3 regions of the Aeromonas sp. 160P genome follow, and region 2 is predicted to be linked to each of the others. Evidence: predicted binding sites of a transcription regulator. Region 2 holds the regulator's gene; each other region holds the start of a gene.
What was found. The regulator sigma-54, encoded in region 2, starts transcription at its own class of promoters, with help from an activator protein. The targets are predictions, from matches to a motif close to TGGCACNGTTTTNGCTT.
Positions count from the first base shown of each region.

Region 1: flgA (flagellar basal body P-ring formation chaperone FlgA) is a predicted target of sigma-54. The motif match lies at 3,170-3,186, and genes of this name have one in related genera.
Region 3: flhA (flagellar biosynthesis protein FlhA) is a predicted target of sigma-54. The motif match lies at 3,315-3,331, and genes of this name have one in related genera.

Region 1 is NZ_JBUXKV010000001.1:2,361,851-2,367,303, forward strand. Features, by position in the region: gene ACY8FN_RS11225 (peptide ABC transporter substrate-binding protein) at 1-964, shown strand, start outside; gene yfcE (phosphodiesterase) at 975-1,517, shown strand; gene ACY8FN_RS11235 (flagella synthesis protein FlgN) at 1,556-1,972, opposite strand; gene flgM (flagellar biosynthesis anti-sigma factor FlgM) at 1,969-2,289, opposite strand; gene flgA (flagellar basal body P-ring formation chaperone FlgA) at 2,379-3,062, opposite strand; gene ACY8FN_RS11250 (chemotaxis protein CheV) at 3,208-4,119, shown strand; gene ACY8FN_RS11255 (CheR family methyltransferase) at 4,137-4,961, shown strand; gene flgB (flagellar basal body rod protein FlgB) at 5,219-5,453, shown strand, end outside.
Region 2 is NZ_JBUXKV010000001.1:344,700-350,152, reverse strand. Features, by position in the region: gene kdsC (3-deoxy-manno-octulosonate-8-phosphatase KdsC) at 1-48, shown strand, start outside; gene lptC (LPS export ABC transporter periplasmic protein LptC) at 45-605, shown strand; gene lptA (lipopolysaccharide transport periplasmic protein LptA) at 592-1,119, shown strand; gene lptB (LPS export ABC transporter ATP-binding protein) at 1,123-1,848, shown strand; gene ACY8FN_RS01655 (RNA polymerase factor sigma-54) at 1,914-3,353, shown strand; gene hpf (ribosome hibernation promoting factor) at 3,375-3,662, shown strand; gene ptsN (PTS IIA-like nitrogen regulatory protein PtsN) at 3,665-4,111, shown strand; gene rapZ (RNase adapter RapZ) at 4,158-5,024, shown strand; gene npr (PTS phosphocarrier protein NPr) at 5,045-5,317, shown strand; gene ACY8FN_RS01630 (BglG family transcription antiterminator) at 5,335-5,453, opposite strand, start outside.
Region 3 is NZ_JBUXKV010000001.1:3,935,840-3,941,292, forward strand. Features, by position in the region: gene flhF (flagellar biosynthesis protein FlhF) at 1-1,159, opposite strand, end outside; gene flhA (flagellar biosynthesis protein FlhA) at 1,176-3,278, opposite strand; gene flhB (flagellar biosynthesis protein FlhB) at 3,386-4,516, opposite strand; gene fliR (flagellar biosynthetic protein FliR) at 4,509-5,306, opposite strand; gene fliQ (flagellar biosynthesis protein FliQ) at 5,303-5,453, opposite strand, start outside.

The sequences.
Region 1 (5,453 bases), 2.0 Mb from region 2:
AGACTGGGTACCCCATGAGCGGCTTGAAGCAGAGCGTAATATCCAATACTGGGACGATCTCCATACCCGGATTGCCCGGGTCACCTATCTGCCTATCGCCTCGCAGCATGCAGAACGGCTGCGCTATGAGGCCGGAGAAATACAGCTCACCAACAAGGTGTCTCTCGGCTATTACCAGAAGATGAAGCGCGAATCCCCGGAGCGGCTGTGGGGCTTGCCGCTGTTTGGTACCTATCTCTACGCCTTCAATCTGAAACGTCCCGAACTGCAGGATGTGCGGGTGCGTCAGGCGCTCTCCATGGCGGTTGATCGGCAGCAGCTTATTGGAGCGGTGAGCGGGCAGGATGAGCCGGCGGCATGGTCGCTGTTGCCGGAGATGCCGGGTTATCCCCAGGTGGTATTGCCTGTTGCGCTGGAGGATATGCCGACTCGGCAGGCCAAAGCGGCAGCACTGCTGTCAGCGGCCGGGTATAACAGCGCGAATCCACTCAAGCTGAGCATTACCTACAACACCGCCGAGACCCACAAGCAGATGGCGCTGGCTATCGCGGCCATGTGGCAGAAGCTGGGGGTGCAGGTCACCCTCAACCATCTGGAGTGGGGGGGCTATCAGATGGCCAAGGATAGTGGTGATTTCCAGATAGCCAGAAGCTTCCTGTTCGGCGATTACGTGGAGCCGTCAGCCATGCTGGGGAGTTTCCGTTGTCAGGATCTGCGCAACGAGAGTGGCTACTGCAATGCCGATTTTGATCTGTTGCTGGAGCAGGCTGGCAACACGCTGGACAGCGCGAGTCGAGTCGAACTCTATCGACATGCCGAGCAGTTGCTGCTTGAGGAGGCGCCGATCCTTCCCGTGTATCATTACAATCAGATGAGGCTGGTCGATCCCACCCTGCGTGGGCTGCCCAGCGAGAGTTTGAGAGGGACGATTGCCACCAAGGATCTCTATTTCAGCCAGCAGTGAGGAGCATTTCATGAAACTTGCTATTATTTCCGATATCCACGGCAGCATCATTGCGCTGGAGCGGGTGCTGACCCTGCTTGAGCCATGGCAGCCCGATCACTACCTGCTGCTCGGTGATCTGCTCAATCATGGGCCGCGCAACCCTCTGCCTGACGGGTATAACCCGCCAGCCGTGGCCGATCGGCTCAACGAGTTGGCCTCGCAGATCATCGCTGTGCGTGGCAACTGTGATTCTGAAGTGGATCAGATGTTATTGCGTTTCCCCATCACCGCCCCCTACAACCAGCTGCTGGTCGATGAACGGCGCTGGTTTGTCAGCCATGGCCATCTTTATCATCCTGACGAGGTACAACTGCCGCCAGGCAGTCTGTTCCTGAGCGGCCATACCCATGTGCCGGTATTGGAATGGCAGGGGGAGCGAGTATTGATGAATCCGGGCTCAATCTGTTTTCCGCGCGGTGAATTGCCTGCCAGTTACGGTAGCTATGAGGCCGGGGTGCTGCGAGTGAATGCTTGTGAGGATGGACGAGAGTTGCTGCGACTGGCGCTATAAAAAACGGACAGAAAAAATGCAAGGCCTGATAAGAGATGTCAGGCCTTGATACCGTAGGAGCGGGTGCCAGAGCGCGTGTTGCCTTTGGCGTCATAGGTCAGGCTGTTGCGATCGCGCAGCTGACTCAGAAAGGTTGCCAGACGACGGTTGGAGACGATGCTCAATTCAAGCAGCCGACCGTTGATATCATTTTGTGCCTGGCAGGCATCCAGTTTTGCACTCAGCCGTGCCATCTCATCGGGATAGGCTGCCAGCTGTAGTGCCAGTTCCGGCATCTCTGCCAGCGTCTTGTCCAGGGTTTCTATCGCAGCAAGCAACTGCTGTTTGCGCTCGGTCAGTGCAGGCAGGGCCAGTGCCTGATGCTGCTCGAGCAAGCGGAACTCCTCTTCCAGAATGCCTTGCATCTGGGTGAGATAATCATCTTGGGTGTGCAGTAACGAAGGTAAGTCCATCATCTAAGAACTTTGTCCAGATTAGCTTCGAAACTGAACATCTTCTTGGCTACTGCATCGCTATTGACCTGATATTCGCCACTTGCGACGGCTTTTTTCAGCTGTTCGACCTTGCTTTCATTACCGGTAGACGCGGTATTGAGGGTCTGTTGCATCTTTTGCAATTGTTGCGCCTCACTGGTCAAGGAGACTGAGTCCAGCTTGACAGTAGCCGCTTTGTTTTCGGGCGATGAGGTGACTGACTTGCTGCCTGTCCCCTGGCTGTTACCGGTATTTTGCAACCGATTGTTCGCCAAGTTGTTGATATTGTTGATGGCCATTTTAGTTACCTTCGTCTGCTTTAAGGTTTGCTTACCTGTTTATCGGTGCAGCAGGTCAGAACTTTAGAAAAATTATCGAACATCTGGCATTAGAAAGTGATCGATACAGCACCTACACCACTTACTTTACCCTCAACAGTTTTGCCGGATCGAATATTGACGAGTTTGATGATCTCTCCGAAGCTGCCATCTTGCAAGGCTCGGGCCATGGTTTTGATCTGGAAGTTGTTGTTTTCTGCTGTCAGGGTGACTTGATCCCCTTTGCATACCACACACACCTGGCTCAAACGGATGGGCTGCCCCGGTTTGATTTCGCGTTTGCTACGTACCCCTATGAGTGGGGTGGGGTCGGTCAGATAGTCGCCACGGATCAGGGTTTGATCCTGATAGGCAAGTATAAGTTGCGGCTCGGTCAGCAGATCCCCTTTGGCAATAGGGTTGGCGACGGTGACATAGGGTTTTTGAATGCTAACCCGTACAGGCAAATAGACATCCCAAGGTTTGTCTTCTTCACACTTAAGGTAAACAGTTGTATTTCGACGAATTTCCATTTTAGCGGGTAAGCTGATGGTTAATCGGTCTTCGCAGCGGGTCAGTGGGAGCCGTTCATCCAGCGTTGCCGAGGTGACATCAGCCCTGGCATCCAAGGGCACTTCTAGCTGGCCATAAACGAACTCTTGCGCTTTTTCTTGCAGATAGGTGGTGACGTCCGAGGCATAGCTGGAAGAGATGCTACCTAAAAAGAGGCTGATGAGTAAAAGACGGTTAATCATTTTCGCTCGTTGGTCGATAAGTTGTTCACGCATATCACCATATTTAACTATGATTGCTTCAGAATCTGTTTGTGGTCACATCGATAGTCTGATGCAATCCATTACACATGCATGATTAATGCCAAGCGTCTTTTAGGGAGTGTTTATGGCCAGTATCCTGGACTCGGTCAACCAACGTACCCAGCTAGTGGGGCAAAACCGGCTGGAGTTATTGTTATTTCGTCTCAATGGACGTCAAAGATTTGGCATTAACGTATTTAAAGTACGTGAGGTGTTGCAATGTCCGCATTTGACCGTGATGCCCAAGTTGAACTCCTGCATTCGCGGGGTTGCCCATATTCGTGGCCAGACTATTTCTGTCATCGACCTCAGCATGGCGGTGGGTAAGCGTCCGATTGAAGATTTGAGCAAGTGCTTCATCATTATCTCCGAGTACAACCGATCTGTTCAGGGTTTTCTGGTGCACTCGGTCGAGCGCATCATCAATATGAACTGGGAATCCATCTTGCCGCCTCCTAAGGGGGCTGGCCGTATCAACTACATGACCGCAGTCACTGAGGTCGATGGTGAGCTGGTAGAGATCCTGGACGTTGAGCGGATCCTCAACGAAATTTCTCCGGTATCTACTGAAGTAAGCCAAGAGTTGGTGGAAGCCAGTTCCGATCATCCGACGTTGGGGCGCCCTGTGCTGGTTGCAGATGACTCGTCTGTCGCGCGTAAACAGGTGCAACGTGCACTTGCAGCGATTGGGGTTGAGTGTGTGCTGGCAAAAGATGGCCGAGAAGCGTTAAACATGCTGCTGGAAATGGCCAAGAATGGTCCTATCAAGGATCAGATTGCGCTGGTGATTTCAGATATCGAAATGCCGGAAATGGATGGCTATACCTTTACTGCCGAGATCCGGAATAATCCAAATCTTAAGGATTTGCATGTTATTCTGCATACATCCCTCAGTGGGGTATTTAACCAGGCAATGGTGCAGAAAGTCGGTGCGAACAACTTCATCGCCAAGTTTCAACCGGATGAGTTGGCCAAAGCCGTACAAAACGCACTCTAATAAAGAAGAATCGCTGCATGAAGACACTTTCGGACGACTTATACAAACAGTTCAGCAACTTTCTGGCGGTACAGAGCGGGATTGTGCTGGGTGATAACAAACAGTATCTGGTGAAGAGCCGTCTTTCACCGTTGATGGCGCAGTTTGGCATCGAGAGTTTGTCTGATCTGGTCACTCGTGCAATGAGTGTACGAGAGCGTGACCTGAAAATGGCGGTGGTTGATGCCATGACCACCAACGAGACCCTTTGGTTTCGTGATACCTATCCGTTTCAGTTACTGACCGATAAAATTTTCCCAGAGTTGGGAAAAAGTGGTCGTCCCATCAAGATCTGGTCTGCTGCGTCATCATCCGGGCAGGAGCCCTACTCAATTGCCATGACAGCCATTGAGCAACAGATGAAAAAACCCGGCACCTTGCCTGGTGGCGTGCAGATTGTGGGAACGGATATTTCGACAACTATGTTGAACCAGTGCAAGGAGGGTGTCTATGACAGCCTGGCCTTGGCTCGGGGGTTGTCACCAGAGCGCAAAAAAATGTTTTTTGAGCCCTATGGTGATAGCAAGATGCGCGTAGTTGAGCGAGTCAGAAAATTGACCACTTTCCGGCCAATAAATCTGCTGGAAAGTTACAGCTTGCTCGGAAAATTTGACATTATTTTTTGTCGTAATGTGCTTATCTACTTTGCTCCGGATGTGAAGTCGAAGATCCTCAACCAGTTTGCCAGCAGCCTTAACCCTGGTGGTTATCTGATGCTGGGCGCGTCAGAATCATTGGCCGGCCTGACCGACAGATTCGAGATGATCCGTTGTAATCCTGGGATCGTTTATAAGGTCAAATAGGCTCGGTAACCGCGCAATCTGAGGGTTGTATCGACTCTTACTGTGATACCCGAGGGAAGCATTCTGCTTCCCTCTTTCTTTATGTTTGACTTCAAAATCACGTCGATACAGGTGGAAAAATAGGATCGGCTCTCCCCGTTATGGGCAGGATCCTGTGATCTTTTTGCTATGTCAGGTGCCGCTATTTCGAACCACGCTGCCGTGTACTCTCTTCTGGCATACCTCTTGCAATACAAATACCAAGCAGGAGGTGTGCTATGGCTCTTTCATTTGACAAGGTATTTGGTGTGCATCAACACACGATCAGCGTTCGCGCCAAGCGTGCTGAGGTGCTTGCAAGCAATATTGCCAATGCTGATACCCCGGGGTTCAAAGCCAGGGATATCAATTTTGCTCAGGCGCTGCAGGATGCCCAACATCAGCAGGGTTTTGGACTGGCAACCACCAGCGAGAAGCACTTTGCCTTGAATATGGACGCCTCAGGTACTGTGC
Region 2 (5,453 bases):
CTGCAGGCGCAGGGCCATGACGATTATCAGCCCGAGGCGTCGGTATGAGCAGACAGACCCTGTTGTTTGCCTTATTGCTGCTGGTGGCGCTGGTCGCCTGGCAGTTGGGCAAGGTGGAGCTGGTGCCGGAGAGTGCCGTCAAAATCGAAAACTATCAGCCGGATTTTGTCGCTAAAGATCTGGTGACCACCCGCTTTGACATGAATGGTAAACGTACCGAGCGGCTGGAGTCGACCTACGCCGAGTATTATCAAATCCTCGAGCAGGCGACCTTCGACCAGCCGGTGGTCTATATGTATGACGAGCAGGGGAGTGCCGAGTGGAAGATCACTGCCGAAACCGGCGTGCTCAACACCGGTGACAACGTGATCCTGCGGGATAAGGTGCATCTGGATGGGCTACTGCCAACTAGCTTCATCTCCACGCTCGATACGCCCTATCTGGAGCTGGATCTGGTGACGCAGGATGTGCGCAGCAACCGGGAAGTAAATATTCTGGGTCGGGATTTCCAGACCCAAGGGGTTGGCCTAAAAGGCCATCTGGACCGCAAATATTTTGAGTTACTGGATCAAGGTCATGCCATTTATTTCAATGAAAAACGCTAATCTGGCCCTCGCAGCCCTGCTGTTGTGTGGTGCTGTGACCGCCAAAGAGTCCGATTTTGCCGAGAAGGTCTATGTCGATGCCGTCAAGCAGGTGGCCGAGATGCAGGATAATCGCATCACCTTTGAACAGAATGTCATCATCACTCAGGGCACCATCAAGATCCATGCCGACAAGGTGGTGGTGACCCGTTCCGGCGAGAAAGGGGCCGAGGTGATGACTGCCTACGGCAAGCCAGCGACCTTCTTCCAGATCATGGATAACGGCAAGCCGGTCAATGCTCATGGCAATAGCATTCGTTACGAGCTGAAAAACCGGCTGGTCACCATTACCGGCAACGGTCAGCTCAAGCAGGAAGATAGTCTGGTCACTGGCGACCTGATCCGTTATGACATCGACAAACAGAAGATGACTGCCGAGAGCAAGAACCCGACCCAGCGGGTCAGGACCGAGTTCCTGCCGGATCAGGTAGAGAACTTCGACAAACCCGCCGACCAGAAGAAGCAGGGAAAATAAGCCATGGCAGTGTTAAAAGCAGTTGGGCTGCAAAAAAGCTACAAACGTCGCATGGTGGTCAGCGACGTTAGCCTGGAAGTGGGCACTGGCCAGATTGTCGGCCTGCTGGGCCCCAACGGGGCGGGCAAGACCACCTCCTTCTACATGATCGTGGGACTGGTGCAACGGGATGCCGGTCTCATCACCATTGATGATCAGGATATCAGCCTGCAGCCGATGCATGTGCGGGCTCGCAATGGCATCGGCTACCTGCCGCAGGAGGCCTCTATTTTCCGCCGGCTGTCGGTATTCGACAACCTGATGGGGGTGATGCAGACCCGCAAAGGGCTGAGCCGCGAAGAGCGGGAAGACAAGGTTCAGCAACTGCTGGAAGAGTTCAACATCACCCACATTCGCGATAACCTGGGCCAAAGCCTCTCCGGCGGTGAGCGCCGTCGGGTCGAGATCGCCCGCGCGCTGGCGGCCGAGCCGCGTTTTATTCTGCTGGATGAACCCTTTGCCGGGGTCGACCCGATTTCTGTGATAGACATCAAGAAGATCATTCAGCATCTGAAAGATAGAGGCCTTGGCGTCTTGATTACCGACCACAACGTCAGAGAGACTCTGGACGTATGTGAGAAGGCCTATATCGTCAGCCACGGCAAGATGATTGCCGAAGGTGCACCGGCAGACATCCTTGCCGATGAACAGGTCAAGCGCGTCTATTTGGGCGATCAATTCAGTCTATAGTAAGGGGGCATGCCTTCATTCTCTTTGACGAATGCCTCGCTGAACATAAGGATATCCCGACGTAGATGAAGCCGACATTACAGTTGCGTCTCGGTCAGTCCCTGACCATGACGCCGCAATTACAACAAGCGATTCGTCTGCTCCAGCTCTCCACTTTGGAACTTCAGCAGGAAATTCAGCAAGCGCTCGAGAATAACCCCCTGCTGGAGCAGGAAGAGAGTGAGGTACAAGAGACCAGTCCGGAAGAGCCTGTTGACGCCAGCCGGCTGGATTCAAGCGATGCCATGGCGCAGGAGCAGATGCCGGACGAGTTGCCGGTAGATACCACTTGGGATGAAGTCTACTCTGCCGGGACCGCCCAGAGCGCTGGCCCTATCCACGATGGGGAAGATAGCGTTTATCAGGGGGAGACCACCGAAAACCTGCAGGATTATCTGTTGTGGCAGATGCGGCTGACCCCGTTCAGCGATGTGGATGCCGCCATCGCCCTCGCTATCATTGATGCTATCGACGAATCCGGCTATCTGACCGTTGAGCTGGAGGATATCCTGCAAGCGGTCAGTAGCGATGCGCTGGAGGTCGAGCTTGATGAGGTCGAAGCTGTGCTCAAGCGGGTGCAGCATTTCGATCCGGTCGGCATCGCTGCCCGTTCGGTACAGGAGTGTTTGTTGATCCAGCTGGGGCAGTATGACCCGCAGACCCCCTGGCTCAATGAGGCCAAGGAGGTGATCCTCGAACATATGGATCTGCTCGGTAATCGTGACTACCGAACCCTGGCGCGCAAGACCAAACTCAAAGAGAGCGACCTCAAGTTGGTGCTGGATCTGATCCAGCTGCTGGAGCCGCGCCCCGGCAATGGCATCATCCAGAGTGACTCCCAATATGTGATCCCCGATGTCTCTGTGGTCAAGAAGGGTAGCAAGTGGGTCGTTGAGCTCAATCCTGATTCTTCCCCGCGAATCCGGGTCAACGAGACCTATGCTGCCATGGCCCGCAATGCGCGCAGTGGCACGGATACCCAATTTATTCGCTCCCATCTGCAGGAAGCCAAATGGTTCATCAAGAGCCTCGAGAGTCGCAATGATACCCTGCTGAAAGTAGCCTGTTGTATTGTCGAGCAACAACAGGGCTTTTTCGAGTATGGTGAAGAGGCGATGAAGCCGATGGTGCTCAACGACATCGCCGAAGCGGTGGAGATGCATGAATCGACCATTTCCCGGGTGACGACCCAGAAATACATGCATACCCCAAGGGGCATATTTGAACTGAAGTTTTTTTTCTCCAGCCATGTGAACACCGAAGGAGGAGGAGAGTGCTCATCGACCGCAATTCGCGCGCTCATCAAGAAGCTGGTCACGGCAGAGAATCCTGCCAAGCCGTTAAGTGATAGCAAGATCGCGGATTTGCTGGCCGAACAGGGTATTATGGTGGCGAGACGCACGATCGCTAAGTATCGCGAATCCTTGTTTATCGCACCTTCCAATCAGCGTAAACGCCTGGTTTAGGCAAAACAAAAGGATGATGTTATGCAAATTAACCTGACCGGACACCATGTCGAGATCACCGAAGCTCTGCGTGAATACGTGAGTAACAAATTTGCCAAACTCGAGCGTCACTTTGACCACATTAATAACGTGCATGTGGTGCTTAGTGTGGAAAAACTGAACCAGATAGCGGAAGCTAAATTGCATGTCAGTGGCGGCGAAGTGTTTGCTACCTCTGAGCATGCTGATATGTATGCTGCGATAGACACCTTGCTCGACAAGCTGGACAGGCAGATCATCAAGCACAAAGATAAGTTAAATAAAAAATAACTATGCAACTTGAACATATATTGAGTCGGGACTGCACCAAAAGTGCAGTCCCTTGTACCAGCAAGAAACGCGCCCTCGAAATCATCAGCGAGTTGGCCGCCGAACGCCTTGGCACCTCCCGTCAGGCGCTGTTCGAATGCTTGCTGGCCCGCGAAAAAATGGGCAGTACCGGGATCGGTGCCGGTATTGCGATTCCCCACGGTCGTATTGATGATGCGTTCCCGCCAACCGCGATTTTGATGACCTTTGCTGATCCCATCCCTTTTGATGCCATCGACAACCAACCGGTCGACCTGTTGTTTGCCTTGCTGGTACCGGAAAGCGAGTGCAAGCAGCATCTCAAGACCCTTTCCCTGATGGCCTCCAAGCTGGGTGACAAGGCGGTCTGTCGCCAATTGCGTCAGGCAACCAGCGATGAAGAGCTCTATCAGATCATGACCTCGGCCTGATACTCAGGCTTGGAATGAACCACCTGTTTTGGCGTGAGGGAACAAGATGCAGTTAATCGTGGTAAGTGGGCGTTCGGGCTCCGGTAAAACGGTAGCCCTGCGTGTGCTGGAAGATCTGGGTTACTACTGTGTGGATAACCTGCCGGTTAACTTGCTGCCCCAGCTGATTGTCTCGGTCGAAAGCCAGTATGACAAGCTGGCGGTCAGCATCGACGTGCGCAACCTGCCGAGCGATCCGGATAAGCTGGAAAACCTGTTGGCGCAGGTGCGCAATGAAGGGCGAGTCACGTTCTCCAGCTTCTTCTTTGATGCCGACAACGGCACCTTGCTCAAGCGTTATGGCGAGAGCCGCCGCTTGCACCCCCTGTCGCGTAACAAACTGTCGCTGGATGAGGCGATCCGTGAAGAGACCAATTTGCTGGCGCCCATCTCCTCGACAGCGGATCTGCGGATCGACACCACCACCCTCAGCATTCATGACCTGAGTGAGCTCATCAAAACCCGGGTGCTCGGCAAGAAAGAGAACGAGCTGGTGCTGGTATTCGAGTCGTTCGGTTTCAAGTACGGCATTCCCAAGGACGCGGATTTCGTGTTCGATGCCCGTTTCTTGCCCAATCCGCATTGGGTCCCCGAGCTCAAGCCGTTTACTGGCAAGGATGAGCCGGTCGCCAACTACCTCTCTGCACAGGCCGATGTGATGCTGTTTACCCAGCAGATCGAGCATATGCTGGTGACCTGGTTGCCCCATCTGGAGCGTAACAATCGCAGCTATGTGACGGTTGGCATCGGTTGTACCGGTGGTCAGCACCGCTCGGTCTTTATCGCCGAACGGCTGGCCAGCGCCTTCCGTTTGCTCGGCAAGAACGTGCAGATCCGGCACCGTACTCTCGACAAGAGTGCCCCCCAATCCTGATGGACCAATAGGACGACCCGATGACTGTTTCCGCCTCGGTTGAAGTGAAAAACAAGCTGGGCATTCACGCCAGACCAGCCATGATGCTGTTTGAGCTGGTGCAGGGTTTCGATGCCCACGTGCTGCTGCGCAATGAAGATGGTGTGGAGGCCGATGCTGACAGCATCATCGGCCTGCTGATGCTGGATTCTGCCCAAGGGCGGCAGGTGGAGGTACAGGTTGAGGGCCCCGAAGAGGAGGAAGCCCTGGCTGCGGTGGTGGAGCTGTTTACCTCCGGCTTTAACGAGGAGTAATCCCTTCCCGTTCCGTATTATGAGCCAGTACGAGCCAGCGCTTTGAAGCTGGCAAAGTCCCGACAAGCCAGCAGATTTTTGCTGGCTTTTTCGTTCATCAGTGCCAGAAACAGGTCGTAGAGACCCATAGCTTCTT
Region 3 (5,453 bases), 3.6 Mb from region 2:
GGTCCACCGCTTCCTGCATCACCCGACGCTGGGAGGTCGCAGACATCACCAGATAGCTGCGGATCCGTACCTTGGCATTCTTGACCAGGGTATCGAGCTGCTCGGTCAAGCGGATATCCCGCTGGCCAACCCCGGCCGTATCGATGAGCACCAGACGCCGATGACGGAACTGATAGAGTGCGGTAGCCAGCTCTTCGGCATCACGCACCTGCCGCACCGGGCAACCCATGATCCGACCATAGGTCTGCAACTGTTCATGGGCACCGATCCGGTAGTTGTCGGTGGTGATCAGCGCCACCTGCTCGGCGCCATACTTCATGGCAAAACGTGCCGCCAGCTTGGCGATGGTGGTGGTCTTGCCTACCCCGGTCGGGCCTAGCAGCGCCACCGCCCCCCCCTGACGTAAAATCTCGTCTTCACTGATCTTGAGCTGACCCGTCAATACCTCTGCCAGCTGTGCCATGGCCTGGTGGATGGACATATCCTCGGGGATAAGCCCCGCCAGTTGATCGGCAAACGCATCATCAAAGCCCATCTTCTTGAGTTCTTTGATCAGCAATGCCCGCATTGGCTCACGGCGCTCTACCTCTTGCCACATCAGCCCGGAAATCTGGTGTTCCAGCAACTTTCGGATGCTGGCCATCTCCTTGCGCATCCCTTCCATCTCTTGTTCGCGAGGTGCTGGCTGCGCGGGCCGCCCCAGCGTTGCAGCCCGGGCTTTTGGCTTGGCGGGCTCAGGGGCTGCGCCCCACTGCCCCTGTTCGGCCAATGTTCTGGGCGCGGTATTGGCTGCCGCCAGGCCAGCTGACTGAGTGCTGCTCATGGCGGCAGCGTTGCCCGGCTTGAGCTTTTGCTGGCGAGCCAGCAATGCGGCCAGGGTATCGGCATAATGTTCGTTCTGCTCCTTCGCCTGAGTCGGTTCAGGGCGAGTCATCTGCCGTCCGGCAGACGAAATATTGACGCTCTCGTCATTCAGTTGACGGCGAACCGGCGCATCTTTAGGCCCCGGGACCTGGGATTGATAATCGACTGCGGCGACTATCTCGACCCCACCGGTGACCTTCTTGTTGGACATGATCACCGCATCTGGCCCGAGAGTCTCCTTGACCTCGGCCAGAGCCGTTCGCATGTCCTTGGCAAAAAACCGCTTAATCTTCACCCGTCATCTCCGCTAACTAGTTCTGCCCTACTGCGCTGACGATGCGAATCTGCTTGTCGTCGGGCACTTCCTGATAAGACAGAACGCGCAATCCAGGAATGGCATTCTTGACAAATTTCGCCAAGGTATTACGCAAGATCCCCGATGTCAGAAGCACGGCTGGCTGGCCTTCCAGTTCTTGTCGTTGCGTGGCTTCCACCAGTGATCGCTGCATCCGCTCGGCCAGGCCAGGTTCAATACCGGCACCATCACCGCCACCTGCCTGCAGAGATTGATGCAATATACGTTCCAATTCCGGCGCCAAGGTAATCACCGGCAACTCGGGATCAGGGCCGGCAATCTCCTGCACAATCAGGCGGCGCAGGGCAATCCGGCAGGCCGCTGTAAGCACTTCCGGATCCGGGCTGCGCGGCGCGTATTCAACCAGGGTCTGCAGGATAGTGCGCATATCGCGGATTGGCACGCCTTCATTGAGCAAATTCTGCAATACCTTCACAAGGTTACCCATGCTAATCACTTCCGGCACCAACCCTTCCACCAGCTTGCTCTGGTGTTTGCCAATCATATCGAGCAGCTGTTGTACCTCATCATGACCCAGCAACAAAGCCGCATGGTTGGTGAGGATCTGGCTCATATGGGTTGCCACTACAGTGGCAGTATCCACGACTGTATAACCCAGTGTCTGTGCCTGGGACACCTGATCTTTGGCAACCCAGACCGCTTCCAGTCCAAAGGCGGGATCCTTGGTGGCAATCCCCTGCAGCTGACCAAACACCTGACCCGGATTGATAGCCATCTCTTTGTCATGGTAAACATTGGCCTCGCCGGTGCTGACCCCCATCAAGGTGATGCGGTACTGGTTAGGCGCCAGATCCAGGTTGTCGCGAATATGCACGGCCGGCACCAGAAATCCCAACTCTTGCGAGAGCTTCTTGCGCACCCCTTTGATCCGGTTGAGCAATTCCCCACCCTGGTTGCGATCCACCAGCGGGATCAGCTGATAACCCACTTCAAGGCCAATGATATCGACCGGCATCACATCGTCCCAGCTCAGCTCTTTCTGCTCATGAGGCTGTTCGTTGGTAGCAGGCATCAGCTCACCCTTGGCGACTTTGGCCGCTGCCAGCTTCTCGCGGCGCAACAACCACCAGGCGCCTGCTGCAGATACCGCCCCCAACCCCAAAAATGCCAAGTGAGGCATACCCGGCACCAGACCCATCATCAGCAGAATGCCGGCAGAGATAATCAGTGCTTTGGGATTGTCAAACAACTGACCCAGCACCGCAGTGCCCATATCCTGATCGGTATTTTGCCGGGTCACTATGATGGCGGCGGCGATAGAGAGCAACAGCGAGGGGATCTGCGCCACCAGGCCATCACCGATGGCCAGCAAGGTGTAAATCTCTGCCGATTCCGCGAAGGTCAGCTGGTGCTGCATCATCCCGATGATGAAGCCGCCGATGATGTTGATAAAGAGGATCATGATGCCCGCGATGACATCCCCTTTGACAAACTTGGAGGCACCATCCATCGAGCCGTAGAAGTCGGCCTCCTGCGTGACCTCTTGCCGACGCTTCCTGGCTTCTTCCTGATTGATGAGCCCGGCGTTCAAGTCGGCATCGATGGCCATCTGCTTGCCCGGCATCGCATCCAGGGTGAACCGGGCGCTCACCTCCGCGATCCGCCCCGCACCCTTGGTAATGACCACAAAGTTGATGATGATCAGGATGGTAAAGACGATGATACCGACCGCATAGTTACCACCGATCACCACCTTACCGAACGCCTCGATCACATGGCCCGCCGCCGCGGTGCCATTATGACCTTCCAGCAACACCACCCGGGTTGACGCAACGTTAAGCGCCAACCGCAGCAGGGTGGCGAGCAGTAACACGGTGGGAAAGGCGGCAAATTCGAGGGGACGGCGGGTGTAAACGGCGACCAGCAACACCACAATGGAGAGCGCAATGTTGAACGAGAAGAGCACATCCAGCATCAAAGGTGGAATGGGCAACACCACCATACCCAAGGCGGCCAGTACCAGTAACGGAGTACCGAACCCGGTGGTCAGTAACCCTCTGTACTCTTTCAAGCGGCCCAAAGATGCCTTGAATTCCATCGTCTTTCTCAATTTCAACGTGCTGGTGTCAGATTAATGCAAGCATCAAGCCAAAACACCAAGCCATTGAAGTTAAATGATTTTATTATTATTGCGTCAGAACTTTGTCATTTTCGGTATTCGGTCGGGATGGGGAGGTCTTTGGCCAGCGTCTGAGGACGGCGTCCCTGACCACGGCGGAATTTTTTCAGTTGGAAGACATAGGCAAGCACTTGGGCAACCGCCGCAAACAGCCCTTCCGGGATCTCGTGGCCAATCTCGGTGGAATGATAAATAGCCCGGGTCAACTCAGGTGAGGGCATAATCGGGATCTCGTATTCCCTGGCTATCTCCCTGATCTTCATTGCGATTTCATCAGTGCCCTTGGCCACTACCTTGGGTGCGGCTCCGGGTTTGCCTGCATCATACTTGAGCGCCACCGAGTAGTGGGTCGGGTTGGTGATCACCACATCGGCCTTGGGCACATCCCCCATCATCCGGCGCATCGCCATCTGCATCTGCAACTGGCGGATCTTGCTCTTTACCTCGGGCTTGCCTTCGCTGTCCTTGAACTCGTCCTTCACCTCCTGCTTGGTCATCTTGAGTTGACGCATGTGGTTCCACTGCTGGAACGGCACATCGATGGCAACAATCGGAAGCAGGGCACAACAGAGGATGATCAACATCCAGAGAAACAGCTCAAGGGCGTCTATGATGCCGCCGGGGAATCCCTCCATGGAGAGGTTAAGCAGGTGATTGAACTGGCTGGAGAGCATCCACCAGGCAAACAGGGTAATAAACACCACCTTGGCGATGGACTTGACCAGCTCAATCAGCGACTGCACCCCGAACATCCGTTTCAAGCCACTGAGCGGGCTCAGTTTGCTCCATTTTGGCAGCATAGCTTCTGTCGAAAAATTCATCCCTCCCATCAGGGTGTTACCGATAAAGGCGGCAACGGCCACCAGGGCGAACAACAGCCCCAGCGGAAGGACCAATTCCGCCAGAAGCGCGGGCACCATGGCGATCATGGCGTTGGGATCAAACGCCTGCTCCCGATCCAGGGTAAAGCCCATGGTGACGACTTTGATCATTGCGGTCGCCAGCGAGCCCTTGAGCATCAGCAGGCCGAATACTGCTGACAGCAGGACGCTGGCGGTGCCCAGCTCCTTTGAACGTGCAATCTGCCCTTTATCACGGGCCTGTTGCAGTCGTTTGCCCGTGGGTTGTTCGGTACGTTCCTGATCGGTATCAGCCATGGGCACCACCAAAGCATTGGGTGTTGATCAGCTCGCAGCTGACCTCTTGTACCCGCTCCCACATCATGTCGAAATGGCCGAGGAAACCACCAATGGTGAGCCAGAGGATCAATAGACCCGACATCATGCTGACCGCAAAACCGATGCTGAAGATGTTGAGTTGCGGCGCGGCCCGAGTCATGACGCCAAAAGCAAAGTTGATCAGCAGCAGCGCAACGATGGCGGAGAGCGACATCACCAGCGATGCCTGATACATCACCCCGAGAAAACCGATCAGGGTGCGGATGGCTGGCAGAGACAGCCCACTGTCCGATACTGGTAACGTCTCAAAACTGAGGATCACCAGCCGCAGCATGATCAGATGACCATCCAGCGCCAGAAACACCAGGGTTGCCAACATCAGATAGAACTGACCCACCACGGGGGCCGACTGGCCATTCATCGGGTCCACCAGAGTGGCAAAACCCAGACTGGTCTGCATGGCAATGACCTGACCGGCCATCACGAAGCTCTCCATCAGAAACTGGGTCATCAGGCCGAGGGCAATACCGATCAGCAACTGCTGGCCCAATACCAGAAAGCTGCCGGCAGAGAAAAGTTCGATGGGGGGCATTTTCGGCAACAGCGGGACAATCAGAAAAGTGATGGCAAGGGCCAGCCCCATCCGTACTCGCGCAGGGGCGAGGCGGCTGCCAAATACCGCCATCACCATCAGCAGACTACTTACTCGTGCCAGCGGCCAGAGAATGGAAGACAACCACTCCATGATCAGAGCGGTTGTATAGGTCATCCCACCACCTCGGGGATTTGGTTCACCATCAACACGAAGAACTCCATCAGACTCTGTAAGCCCCAGTGAGCACCCGCTCCCAGCGCAAACAGGGTCACGATAAGACGGGGCAGAAAACTCAGGGTCTGTTCGTTGATGGAGGTGGCC